DNA from 3 places in the Pseudomonas sp. TE3552 genome. Region 1 is predicted to be linked to each of the others. Evidence: predicted binding sites of a transcription regulator. Region 1 holds the regulator's gene; each other region holds the start of a gene.

The links. The regulator FliA, encoded in region 1, starts transcription of late flagellar genes. The targets are predictions, from matches to a motif close to CTAAAGTTTNNNNNNNNNNNGCCGNTAA.
Region 2: the regulator FliA is predicted to act here: its motif matches at 1,890-1,917, upstream of motA (flagellar motor stator protein MotA).
Region 3: the regulator FliA is predicted to act here: its motif matches at 2,483-2,510, upstream of ACZ9BB_RS01535 (flagellar protein MotY).

Annotation. Positions count from the first base shown of each region.
Region 1 covers NZ_JBWBQJ010000001.1:3,593,252-3,597,176, forward strand. Annotated here, with positions in the region: gene ACZ9BB_RS16135 (protein phosphatase CheZ) at 1-694, opposite strand, end outside; gene ACZ9BB_RS16140 (chemotaxis response regulator CheY) at 716-1,087, opposite strand; gene fliA (RNA polymerase sigma factor FliA) at 1,255-1,995, opposite strand; gene fleN (flagellar synthesis regulator FleN) at 1,992-2,822, opposite strand; gene flhF (flagellar biosynthesis protein FlhF) at 2,940-3,925, opposite strand, start outside.
Region 2 covers NZ_JBWBQJ010000001.1:4,725,909-4,729,833, forward strand. Annotated here, with positions in the region: gene motB (flagellar motor protein MotB) at 1-966, opposite strand, end outside; gene motA (flagellar motor stator protein MotA) at 970-1,821, opposite strand; gene ACZ9BB_RS21405 (HDOD domain-containing protein) at 1,988-3,520, shown strand; gene rhdA (thiosulfate sulfurtransferase) at 3,759-3,925, shown strand, end outside.
Region 3 covers NZ_JBWBQJ010000001.1:351,791-355,715, reverse strand. Annotated here, with positions in the region: gene ACZ9BB_RS01540 (argininosuccinate synthase) at 164-1,381, opposite strand; gene ACZ9BB_RS01535 (flagellar protein MotY) at 1,511-2,419, opposite strand; gene pyrC (dihydroorotase) at 2,577-3,623, shown strand; gene rnt (ribonuclease T) at 3,620-3,925, shown strand, end outside.

The DNA.
Region 1 (3,925 bases):
GAGAGAGATGTTTTTGTGGATCTTTTTCAGCCAGCATCGCCTCACGGTCATGTTCGATACCCGCAAAGCGGTCTACGTGACTGGCCATGAGTACGAGCTTGAGCAGGTTGCTTTCAACTTCGGTGACCAGTTGGGTCACACGCTTGATCACCTGACCGGTGAGGTCCTGGTAATCCTGGGCCAGCAGAATGTCGTTGAGGTTGCTCGACACGACGCGGTTGTCTTCACTGCTGCGTGTCAGGAAACCGTCGACCCGCCGGGCCAACTCGCGGAACTCTTCAGCCCCGACTTCGCGACGCATGAACCGCCCCCAATCCGCGCTCAACACCTGGGCTTCGTCGCTCAGGCTGTTGATCAGCGGCGTGGCGTTTTCCACCAGGTCCATGGTGCGGTTGGCCGCGGCCTCGGTCAGCTTGACCACATAGGACAGGCGCTCGGTGGCATCCGTGATCTGAGACACTTCCTCGGCTTGCGGCATGTGCGGGTCAATCTGGAAATTGACGATCGCGCTATGCAGCTCGCGGGTGAGCTTGCCCACTTCCTGATACAGGCCGCGGTCACGGGTCTGGTTGAGCTCATGGATCAGTTGCACAGCGTCGCCGAACCTGCCTTTTTCAAGGCTGTCGACCAGTTCGACCGCGTGTTTTTTCAGGGTCGACTCGAAATCGCCCTGTGAAGATTCGTTATGCTCCATAGCTCCCCCGTGCGCAGTACATCAGCCAATGCGTTCGAAAATCTTCTCGATTTTTTCTTTCAACGCCTGGGCCGTGAAGGGCTTGACCACATAGCCGTTAACACCGGCCTGGGCCGCTTCGATAATCTGCTCGCGCTTGGCTTCAGCGGTCACCATCAGCACCGGCAGATGCTTGAGCCTTTCATCGGCGCGCACCGCACGAAGCAGGTCGATGCCGGTCATCCCGGGCATGTTCCAGTCGGTAACCAGAAAATCGAAGTTACCGCTTTGCAGCATCGGCAACCCGGTCAACCCGTCATCGGCCTCGGCGGTGTTGGTGAACCCAAGGTCACGCAACAGGTTTTTTATGATCCGCCGCATCGTTGAGAAGTCATCAACGATGAGGATTTTCATGTTCTTGTCCAATTCGACCTCCAAGCAGTCTTAAACGCGCCCAGCACCTGGACGCGCCATTTCAATCAATCCGGCAAAGCACTCAATGACTGTCTGGAGCACAACAGATCGAGACCGGTACGGTTCAACACCACACCAGCTCCATTCGCAGTGTCCCCACACTGCCTTCAGCGCGCTCGCCACTCCCCCAAACGCCCCCGCAAACGGGCCGCGCACTGGCTGTGTAACTGGCTGACCCGCGATTCGCTGACCCCCAGGACCTCACCGATTTCCTTGAGATTCAACTCTTCGTCGTAGTACAGCGCCAACACCAGTCGCTCACGCTCCGGCAAATTGGCAATCGCGTCCGCCAGCGCCGCCTGGAAGCGTTCATCTTCCAGATCGCGTGACGGCTCGAGATGAGCACTCGCGCCATCCTCATGCAGCCCTTCGTGTTCGCCGTCCTGCAACAGATCGTCGAAACTGAATAACCGGCTGCCCAGGGTGTCGTTCAAAATTCCGTAATAATCGTCGAGACTCAATTGGAGTTCGGCCGCAACTTCGTGATCTTTAGCGTCACGGCCGGTTTTAGCTTCAATCGAGCGAATCGCGTCGCTGACCATGCGGGTATTGCGGTGGACCGAACGTGGCGCCCAATCCCCCTTGCGCACTTCATCAAGCATCGCGCCGCGGATTCGTATGCCCGCGTACGTCTCGAAACTCGCGCCTTTGCTGGCGTCGTATTTGGTTGATACTTCAAGCAGGCCGATCATCCCGGCCTGGATCAGGTCTTCGACCTGGACACTGGCCGGCAGACGCGCCAGCAAGTGGTAGGCAATGCGCTTGACCAGTGGCGCGTAACGCTCGATCAGCTCGTACTGCGCGTCACGTGCCGACTGCTTGTAGAGGTTGTAACCGCTGGCTGTCATAACACGGGTCCTGCCGTTTGTTGCACGAGGCGCTCGACGAAAAACTCCAGGTGCCCACGCGGGTTGGCCGGCAGCGGCCAGGTATCGACTTTCTGCGCAATGGCCTTGAACGCCAGGGCGCACTTGGAACGCGGAAAGGCTTCGTAGACGGCACGCTGCTTCTGCACGGCCTTGCGCACGCTTTCGTCGTAAGGCACGGCACCGACGTACTGTAAGGCAACGTCGAGGAAACGGTCGGTGACCTTGGTCAACTTGGCGAACAGGTTGCGGCCTTCCTGCGGGCTTTGCGCCATGTTGGCCAGGACGCGGAAGCGGTTCATGCCGTAGTCGCGGTTAAGCAGTTTGATCAGCGCGTAGGCGTCGGTGATCGAGGTCGGCTCGTCACACACCACCAGCAAGACTTCTTGCGCAGCGCGCACGAAGCTGACTACCGAGTCACCAATGCCCGCAGCGGTGTCGATCACCAATACGTCGAGGTTGTCGCCGATGTCGCTGAACGCCTGGATCAGGCCGGCGTGCTGGGCCGGGCTCAAATGCACCATGCTCTGGGTGCCGGAGGCGGCCGGGACGATGCGGATACCGCCTGGCCCTTGCAACAGCACGTCGCGCAGCTCACAACGGCCTTCGATCACGTCGGCCAGGGTGCGTTTGGGTGTCAGTCCCAGCAGGACGTCGACGTTCGCCAGTCCCAGGTCGGCATCCAGCAGCATGACGCGCCGGCCGAGCTCAGCTAGAGCCAGGGACAAGTTCACTGACACGTTAGTCTTCCCGACGCCACCTTTGCCGCCGGTCACCGCGATCACCTGTACGGGATGCATGCTGCCCATGTTATTTCTTTACCTTGTCTTACTTAGACGGAGGCCACATTACTGGCTGCGCGTTCACCAATGGAACAATGCGTGGCAGACCATCGATGTAGGTACAAAAACCGTTCATTAAATACCTCAGCCAACCCGCTTGGTCGGACTGTGGTAAAGGTCAGCGAACATATCAGCCATGGCTTCTTCGCTGGGTTCTTCCTGCATTTGTACGCTGACGGCGCGGCTGACCAACTGATGACGACGCGGCAGATGCAAATCATCGGGAATCCGCGGACCATCGGTCAGGTAAGCCACCGGCAACTCATGGCTGATAGCCAGGCTCAACACCTCGCCCAGACTTGCCGTTTCATCCAGTTTAGTCAGGATGCAGCCGGCGAGGCCGCAACGTTTGTAACTGTGATAAGCGGCGGTTAGAACCTGTTTCTGGCTGGTGGTTGCCAAGACCAGATAATTTTTTGATTTGATGCCCCGTCCGGCCAGGCTTTCGAGCTGCATGCGCAGTGCCGGGTCGCTGGCCTGAAGGCCGGCGGTATCGATCAGCACCACGCGTTTGCGCAGCAAGGGCTCCAGCGCCTGCACCAACGATTGGCCCGGGTCGACATGGGTGACCGACACATTGAGGATCCGGCCCAGGGTCTTGAGCTGTTCCTGGGCGCCGATGCGATAGCTGTCCATGCTCACCAGCGCGATGTTCTGCGCGCCGTACTTGAGCACGTAACGGGCCGCAAGCTTGGCCAGCGTGGTGGTCTTGCCCATGCCGGCCGGGCCGACCATGGCAATCACGCCGCCCTCTTCCAGCGGTTCGACTTCCGGGGTGGCGATCATCCGCGCCAGGTGCGCGAGCAACATGCGCCAGGCCTGACGAGGTTCTTCAATGTCGGTAATCAACGCCAGCAAATCACGAGACAACGGGCCAGACAGGCCGATGCGTTGCAGGCGACGCCAGAGGTTGGCCTGCTCCGGACGGCTGCCTTGCAGCTGACTCCAGGCCAGCGAGCCAAGTTGTACTTCCAGCAGCTCACGCAGACCGTTGAGTTCGAAGCGCATCGAGTCGAATGCACGCGGGTCAACCCCGGTCGCTGCGACAGGCGCGGATGCCGGGCGCCGAG
Region 2 (3,925 bases), 1.1 Mb from region 1:
AAGCTCATGCGCCGGCAACGGCTGTTTATCCGCCGGTAATGCGTTCGGATCGGCTGGCGGTGCGTGCACTTCGCCCGGGCCGCCCTGCCCTTGCGTCGGTACTGGCGCAGGTTCGGCGCCTTGTGAACCTTCGATGGCACGCTGGGCTTTCTTGGTCAGCACCACGATGTCGATTCGGCGGTTAACCGGGTTGAACGGGTTCTCCCGGTCGAACAGCGCCGACGAGGCATAACCCACGACGCGCGCCACTTGTGAGTCCGGATAGCTGCCGGCGACCAACGCACGACGAGCCGCGTTAGCGCGGTTGGCCGAGAGTTCCCAGTTGCCGAAGTCACCCGTGCCCGAATACGGCTTGGCATCGGTGTGGCCGCTGATGCTGATTTTGTTCGGCACCGCTTTGATGGTGTCGGCCATGGCCAGCAGGATGTCTTCGAAATACGGCTTCAGACGCGCACTGCCGGAGTCGAACATCGGGCGGTTTTCGGCGTCCACAATCTGGATGCGCAAACCATCCTGGGTGATCTCGAAAAGGATCTGGTCCTTGAACTTCTGCAACTGCGGGTTTTCTTCGACCTTGTTCTGCAACTCTTGCAGCAACAGTTCCAGGCGTTCCTTCTCGACCTGCTCGGCCATGCCTTCGACCTGTTCGGAGTCGACCGTCACCTTGTCCGGCTGAGGCTGGGATTTCACCTCCGGGTTGAGGGTGGTTTCCGGTGCCAGGGTCGGCGAGCCGCCCAGGTCGATGATGTACGGCGTGCCGCTTTCGGTAAAACCGACCGGGTCCTTGAAGTAACCGGCGATGGCGATTTTCTGTTCCGGCGTTGCCGTGGACAACAGCCATAACACCAGGAAGAACGCCATCATCGCTGTCGCGAAGTCCGCGAAGGCGATTTTCCAGGAGCCCCCGTGATGCCCGCCCGCGTATTTCTTGACGCGCTTGATGATTATTGGCTGGTTATTTTCCATGACTTAGCGACCGCGAACCGCTTGTTCCAGCTCAGCGAAGCTAGGACGGTGCGCCGGGTAAAGAACCTTGCGGCCGAACTCCACCGCCAGCGATGGCGGCATGCCGGAAGCCGAAGCGACCAAAGAGGCCTTGATGGCTTCGTAGACGTTCAGTTCTTCCTTGGCATCGTGGCCCAGGGCATGGGCCAGCGGGCCGAAGAAACCATAGGCGGCAAGAATACCGAAGAAGGTACCGACCAGCGCCGCACCCACGTGCAGACCAATGGACTTCTGGTCGCTTTCACCCAGGGAGGCCATGGTCACCACGATACCCAATACCGCCGCGACGATACCGAAACCGGGCATGGCATCAGCAATGCCGCTGACTGCGTGGGAGGGGTGGTCCAGGTCTTCCTTGAGGCTGGTCAGCTCCATGTCGAACAAGCCTTCAAGCTCATGGGGAGCCATGTTGCCGGAAGACATGATGCGCAGGTAATCGCAGATGTACGCGGTCATGCGCTCATCTTTCAAAACCGCGGGGTACTTGGCGAAAATCGGGCTCGCGGCAGCATCTTCGATGTCGCCTTCGATCGCCATCATGCCTTCGCGACGGCTCTTGTTGAGGATCTCGTAAATCAGCCCCAGCACTTCCAGGTAGAAGGTGTGGTTGAAACGCGAACTGAACATGCCCAAGGCCTTCTTGAGCACGTGCATCGTCATATGGCCGGGGTTGGCCTGCAGGAAGCCGCCAAGGGCCGCGCCACCGATAATCATCACCTCGAAAGGCTGGATGAGGGCGGCAATCTTGCCGTGGGAAAGCACGTATCCGCCGAGCACGCTCGCGAATACGACGATGATGCCGATAATTTTAGCCATAGGTAGGAGAGCACTTACTGAGTCGGGTTCAAGGTCATATTCGGAAGTTAAAAAATCTCTTCTTCTACTTATCGGCAAAACTGCGCCAGACTATAGCCCGTTCAGGCGAAAAGCTAATTTGACCCGCTCCGGGGATAGGTAAAGCAGACGATGATCGCGTCCAGACATGGCTAACGAAACGAACGTCCCAACGCCAAAACCAACCACCCTCGACGGCTGGGTCAAGCTTCTCGATGGCGTACGCCTGCCAGTTCCGCAAGCCAGTCACGACCGCGTCTGCAGAGCCATTCGCGATAACCGCAGCTCACTGCGCGACATCGCCGAACTGATGCAGGACAGCCCGGCCCTGGCCTTGAGCGTGATTCGCGAAGCCAACCGCCATACTCATGGCAGCATGACCGAACCCGCGGAAAACCTCGAAGTGGCGATCAATCGCCTCGGTTTGAAACGCACCGAAGAATTGCTTGAGCGCCTGCCCGCCGAACCCCAATCGCAGATTCCCCTCGCCCTGCGTCAGCTTCAACTGATCAGCCAGCATGCCACCCAACAGGCCAACGGCTTTTTTGCCAGTCGCCTGGCGCGGTTGTGGCAGGACATTCACTGGGGCAGCCTGCTGTTTCTTTCACCGCTCTGGCCATTGGCGCTCACGCATCCGCAACTGCTCGAAGACTGGGAGCTGCGGGTGATGCACAAAGGCGAACGGGCGAGTACGGTCGAACAGCAATTGTTCGGCGTGCGCCTGCTGGAAATCTGCCAGGCACTGGTGGACATCTGGCGCTTGCCGATCTGGGTGCAGCAGGGATATCGAACGCTGCTCGCCGACCAACGTGAACTGGTGAAAGTCCTGCGCATCGCGCGCGACAGCGATCACCCCTTGCGCCAACAGAACCGCCTCGATGACGACCCGACCCTGCGCCGCTGGCTCAATCAGCCAGCCAATACCGTGCTGCTGGCCAACGGCCTGGCATTGTCGGCACAACAGGCCTGGGACAGTCCGCACATTGAACGCTGGCAATACCTGACCAGCCTTTATCTGCAAATGCCGATGGATGAAGTGCAACAGCAATTGCACCAGCAGGCCGCCAACAGTGCCCGGCATCACGCCATGCCGGACCTGTGGCACCCGGCTGTCGCGCTGATCTGGCCGTTGGGCACCAATCGCGTGCACGCCGGTTTGCTGCCTGCGGCGGCGCCGACCGCAGAAGACTTGGCGAAGTGGCGTAAACAATGTGCCGAATTGCTGGTGGAGCCGAGCCGCTTTACCAATGCCATGCACTTGACCACATCGGCCCGCGACGCCCTGGTGGCGTGTGGCATGCGGCGAGTGATGATCTTGATGGCCGACCGAACGCACGCCAATCTGCGGGTGCACCAGACTGCCGGGCTGCCCAAGGAAGTGGCCGGCCTGAACCTGGTGGTCAGCCAGAGCAGCGTGCTGCAACGCCTGCTCGCGCAACAGGCTCAGGTGCGCCTGACGCCGGCCAACAATGCACAATTCTCGGCCCTGTTGCCGGCCAGCCTGCGTAAACAGTTCAGCGGTGAACACCTGCTGCTGCGCTCATTGGTCAATAACGGTCGGGTGATCATGATTGTGGTGGCGGATCAGGGCGGCGGGCCGTTCTCGGAAATCACCGTGCAAGCATTCGGCAAAACCGCGCAATGCATCGAGAAAGCCCTGCACAGTTTTAGCCACCGCTAAGAAAAGCACGTGCCAAATGCAGTGTTTGTGGCGAGGGGGCTTGCCCCCGTTCGGCTGCGAAGCAGTCGCAAATCCAGTGGATGCAGTGTGCCTGGCAGAATGAGGTTGTAGGTTTTAGGACTGCTTCGCAGTCCAACGGGGGCAAGCCCCCTCGCCACAAGCCCGTGCTGAAATAACTGATAACAGAGCCTCATGACGCTGCGCTACAATCCCCCCCTTTGTGCTCTGGAGACCTCACATGTCTGATTTCTCTGGCTTGGCGCTGGTGATCGAACCGAGCGACCTGCTCCCGCGTCTCGACGCCCGCGATCTGATTCTGGTGGACCTGACCAGCAGCGCCCGCTATGCCGAAGGGCATATCCCCGGTGCACGCTTTGTCGATCCAAAACGTACTCAGCTGGGGCA
Region 3 (3,925 bases), 3.2 Mb from region 1:
TGATGCAGCAGAAGGCAGTCCTTGAAGTGAGATCAAAGACAGGAAGCAGAAGGAACGGTTTGCAGATACAGGAAGAAAGTGGACCGCAGTATGCAACAGCCCCTTTTCAGAGTTGTGGCCTCGTCAACGACAAGGCCACGACTTCATTACCGACTCAAAGGTCTCAGAAAAGCTTCCGGCCTTTGTTCGCCGCAATGCGCATGCGCAAGGCGTTGAGCTTGATGAAGCCCGCCGCATCGGCCTGGTTGTAGGCGCCGCCATCTTCCTCGAAGGTCGCGATGTTGGCGTCGAACAACGACTCGTCGGACTTGCGGCCGGTGACGATCACGTTGCCCTTGTACAGCTTCAGGCGCACTACGCCGTTCACGTGGGCCTGGGAAGCATCGATCATCTGTTGCAGCATCAGACGCTCAGGGCTCCACCAGTAACCGGTGTAGATCAGGCTGGCGTATTTAGGCATCAGCTCGTCTTTGAGGTGAGCCACTTCGCGGTCCAGGGTGATCGATTCGATCGCACGGTGAGCGCGCAGCATGATGGTGCCGCCGGGGGTTTCGTAGCAGCCACGGGACTTCATGCCGACGTAGCGGTTTTCGACGATGTCCAGACGGCCGATACCGTGTTCGCCACCGATACGGTTCAAGGTCGCCAGCACGGTGGCCGGGGTCATTTCGACGCCGTCCAGTGCGACGATGTCGCCGTTGCGATAGGTCAGTTCCAGGTATTGCGGTTTGTCAGGAGCGTTCTCCGGGGAGACGGTCCAGCGCCACATGTCTTCTTCGTGCTCGGTCCAGGTGTCTTCCAGCACGCCGCCTTCATAGGAGATGTGCAGCAGGTTGGCATCCATCGAGTACGGGGATTTTTTCTTGCCGTGACGCTCGATCGGGATCGCGTGCTTCTCGGCATAATCCATCAGCTTCTCACGGGACAGCAGGTCCCACTCGCGCCATGGAGCGATCACTTTTACGCCTGGCTTCAAGGCGTAGGCACCCAGTTCGAAACGAACCTGGTCGTTACCCTTGCCGGTCGCGCCGTGGGAAATGGCGTCAGCGCCGGTTTCGTTGGCGATTTCGATCAGGCGTTTGGCGATCAACGGACGAGCGATGGAAGTACCCAGCAGGTACTCGCCTTCGTAAACGGTGTTGGCGCGGAACATCGGGAACACGAAATCACGCACGAATTCTTCGCGCAGATCGTCGATGTAGATTTCTTTTACGCCCATGGCCTGTGCCTTGGCGCGGGCCGGTTCGACCTCTTCGCCCTGACCCAGGTCAGCGGTGAAGGTCACTACTTCACAGTTATAAGTATCCTGCAGCCACTTGAGGATCACCGAAGTGTCCAGGCCGCCGGAATACGCCAGAACGACCTTGTTTACGTCCGCCATGCCATCACTCCACGGGGTTCTACGGAAAGCCGTCAAGTCTACCGCTCATGCAGGATAATTTACAGAGGCGCGACAGCTTATGACGACGAAGCGACAGATTATGTCGAGTGAGCGACGATTTCAGCCGCTTCAGGAGGTCGTCGCGCTGCTCGCGGAGGCAGTGGCTTGAGGCGCCGGCTTTTCGGTCGGCGCTACTCGCTCAAGTCGTACGGCAACCCGGCGGTTCTTCGCCCGATTGGCGGCGTTGTTGTTCGGCGCCAGCGGATAGCGCTCACCGTGAAAACGCATAGTGATCTGCGATTCCTGAATACCGTTGGCCTTGAAGAAGTCCATCACGGCCAGCGCCCTGCGTCGTGACAGTTCACGGTTGGTCAGGCGGTTGCCACTGTTATCAGAATGGCCGTCGAGTTCAATGTGGTTGACCGTCGGATCGGCTTTGATGAATTCGAGCATGACCTGCAACTGGGCCTTGGCCCTGGCGTCGAGATCGATACCCTCCCCCGGAAAACCGACTTCGGATTGCTTCACTTGCTCGAAATTCTGCGGCAGCAGCTTGGCCACGCACCCTTGGTAGTCGCCGTAGGCCTTGCTGAATTTGACTGGTAACAGACGAACTTCAGACACCCGACCGTCACTCGAATAGTGTCGAACCACCGGACTGCGACCATCCATCAACCCGCTGATCAGGCGCCCGGCCTGAACCTGCGAACTGTTGAACAGCACGTTGCCATTGCCGACTCGCACCGACCCCAGGTTGATGTCGCCCCGCCCCGGCTGCCAGGGTGCCGCCGCCGCCAGCAAGGTCGCGGAACCACCACCGACCATCGAGTTGTAGGCCTTCAGACGAAATGTCGCCTGCTCGCCGGCGCGACGCACGAACTCACCTGCACCGAAATCAGTGATCGGTTGAGTCAGGCGGCACTCGAACTTGTCACCTTCGACCGTCCACTCGATGCTCTCCAGACGAGTCTGGAAAGTGAGCGCCATCGCAGGAAGGCTGGCAAACACACTGAGCAAAGCTAAATAACGCTGGCGCACGGGAGGCTCCCCTGGCTTGTGCAACAAAAATACCGACATACACATTTACGGCATACCTGTTGGGTATCGGAAGGTTGCCGCAAAACTTGATAGCGAGTGCCTGGAAGAGTCTTTTCCGGTAGCATTCCCCTGAGTTCGACCCGCCTGGAATCCCCTCATGTCCGACCGCCTGACCCTGCTGCGTCCCGACGACTGGCATATTCATCTTCGCGATGGTGCTGTGTTGACCAATACCGTCGCGGATGTCGCGCGCACCTTTGGTCGCGCCATCATCATGCCCAACCTGGTACCTCCGGTACGCAACGCTGTCGAAGCCGATGGCTATCGCCAGCGGATTCTCGCCGCACGTCCGGCCGGCAGCCGTTTCGAACCGCTGATGGTTCTGTACCTGACCGACCGCACCCAGCCCGAAGAAATTCGTGAAGCCAAGGCCAGTGGTTTTATTCACGCCGCCAAGCTGTATCCGGCCGGCGCGACCACCAACTCGGACTCTGGCGTCACCAGCATCGACAAGATTTTCCCTGCGCTCGAGGCCATGGCCGAAGTCGGGATGCCCTTGTTGGTTCACGGTGAGGTCACCCGTGGCGATGTCGACGTTTTCGATCGCGAAAAAATCTTCATCGATGAGCACATGCGTCGTGTGGTCGAGCGTTTCCCGACGCTCAAAGTGGTGTTCGAACACATCACCACCGCCGACGCCGTGCAGTTCGTCAACTCGGCTTCGGCCAACGTTGGCGCTACCATCACCGCGCATCACCTGCTGTACAACCGCAACCACATGCTGGTGGGCGGGATTCGGCCGCACTTCTATTGCCTGCCGATCCTCAAGCGCAATACCCACCAGGAAGCCCTGCTCGACGCCGCCACCAGCGGCAGCGACAAGTTCTTCCTCGGCACCGACTCGGCCCCCCATGCCCAGCACGCCAAAGAAGCGGCTTGCGGCTGCGCCGGTTGCTACACCGCTTACGCCGCGATCGAGATGTATGCCGAAGCCTTCGAACAGCGCAATGCGCTGGACAAGCTTGAAGCCTTCGCCAGCCTCAATGGCCCGCGTTTCTACGGCCTGCCGGCGAACACCGATCGCATCACCCTGGTCCGTGACGAATGGACCGCCCCAACCAGCCTGCCATTTGGCGAGCTGACCGTAATCCCGCTGCGCGCCGGTGAAAAACTGCGCTGGCGCCTGCTGGAGGAACACGCGTGAGTGAAGACCATTTCGACGACGAACAGGACGGTCAAGGCGGCGGAGGCGGTCCTCGTCATCCAATGGCAGCCAGGTTCCGGGGTTACCTGCCGGTAGTTGTCGATGTAGAAACCGGTGGCTTCAATTCGGCCACCGATGCCCTGCTGGAAATTGCTGCAACCACCATCGCCATGGATGAAAAAGGGTTTGTGTATCCCGATCACACCTACTTCTTCCGCGTCGAGCCATTTGAAGGCGCGAACATCGAAGCGGCCGCTCTGGAGTTCACCGGGATCAAGCTCGATCACCCGTTGCGCATGGCG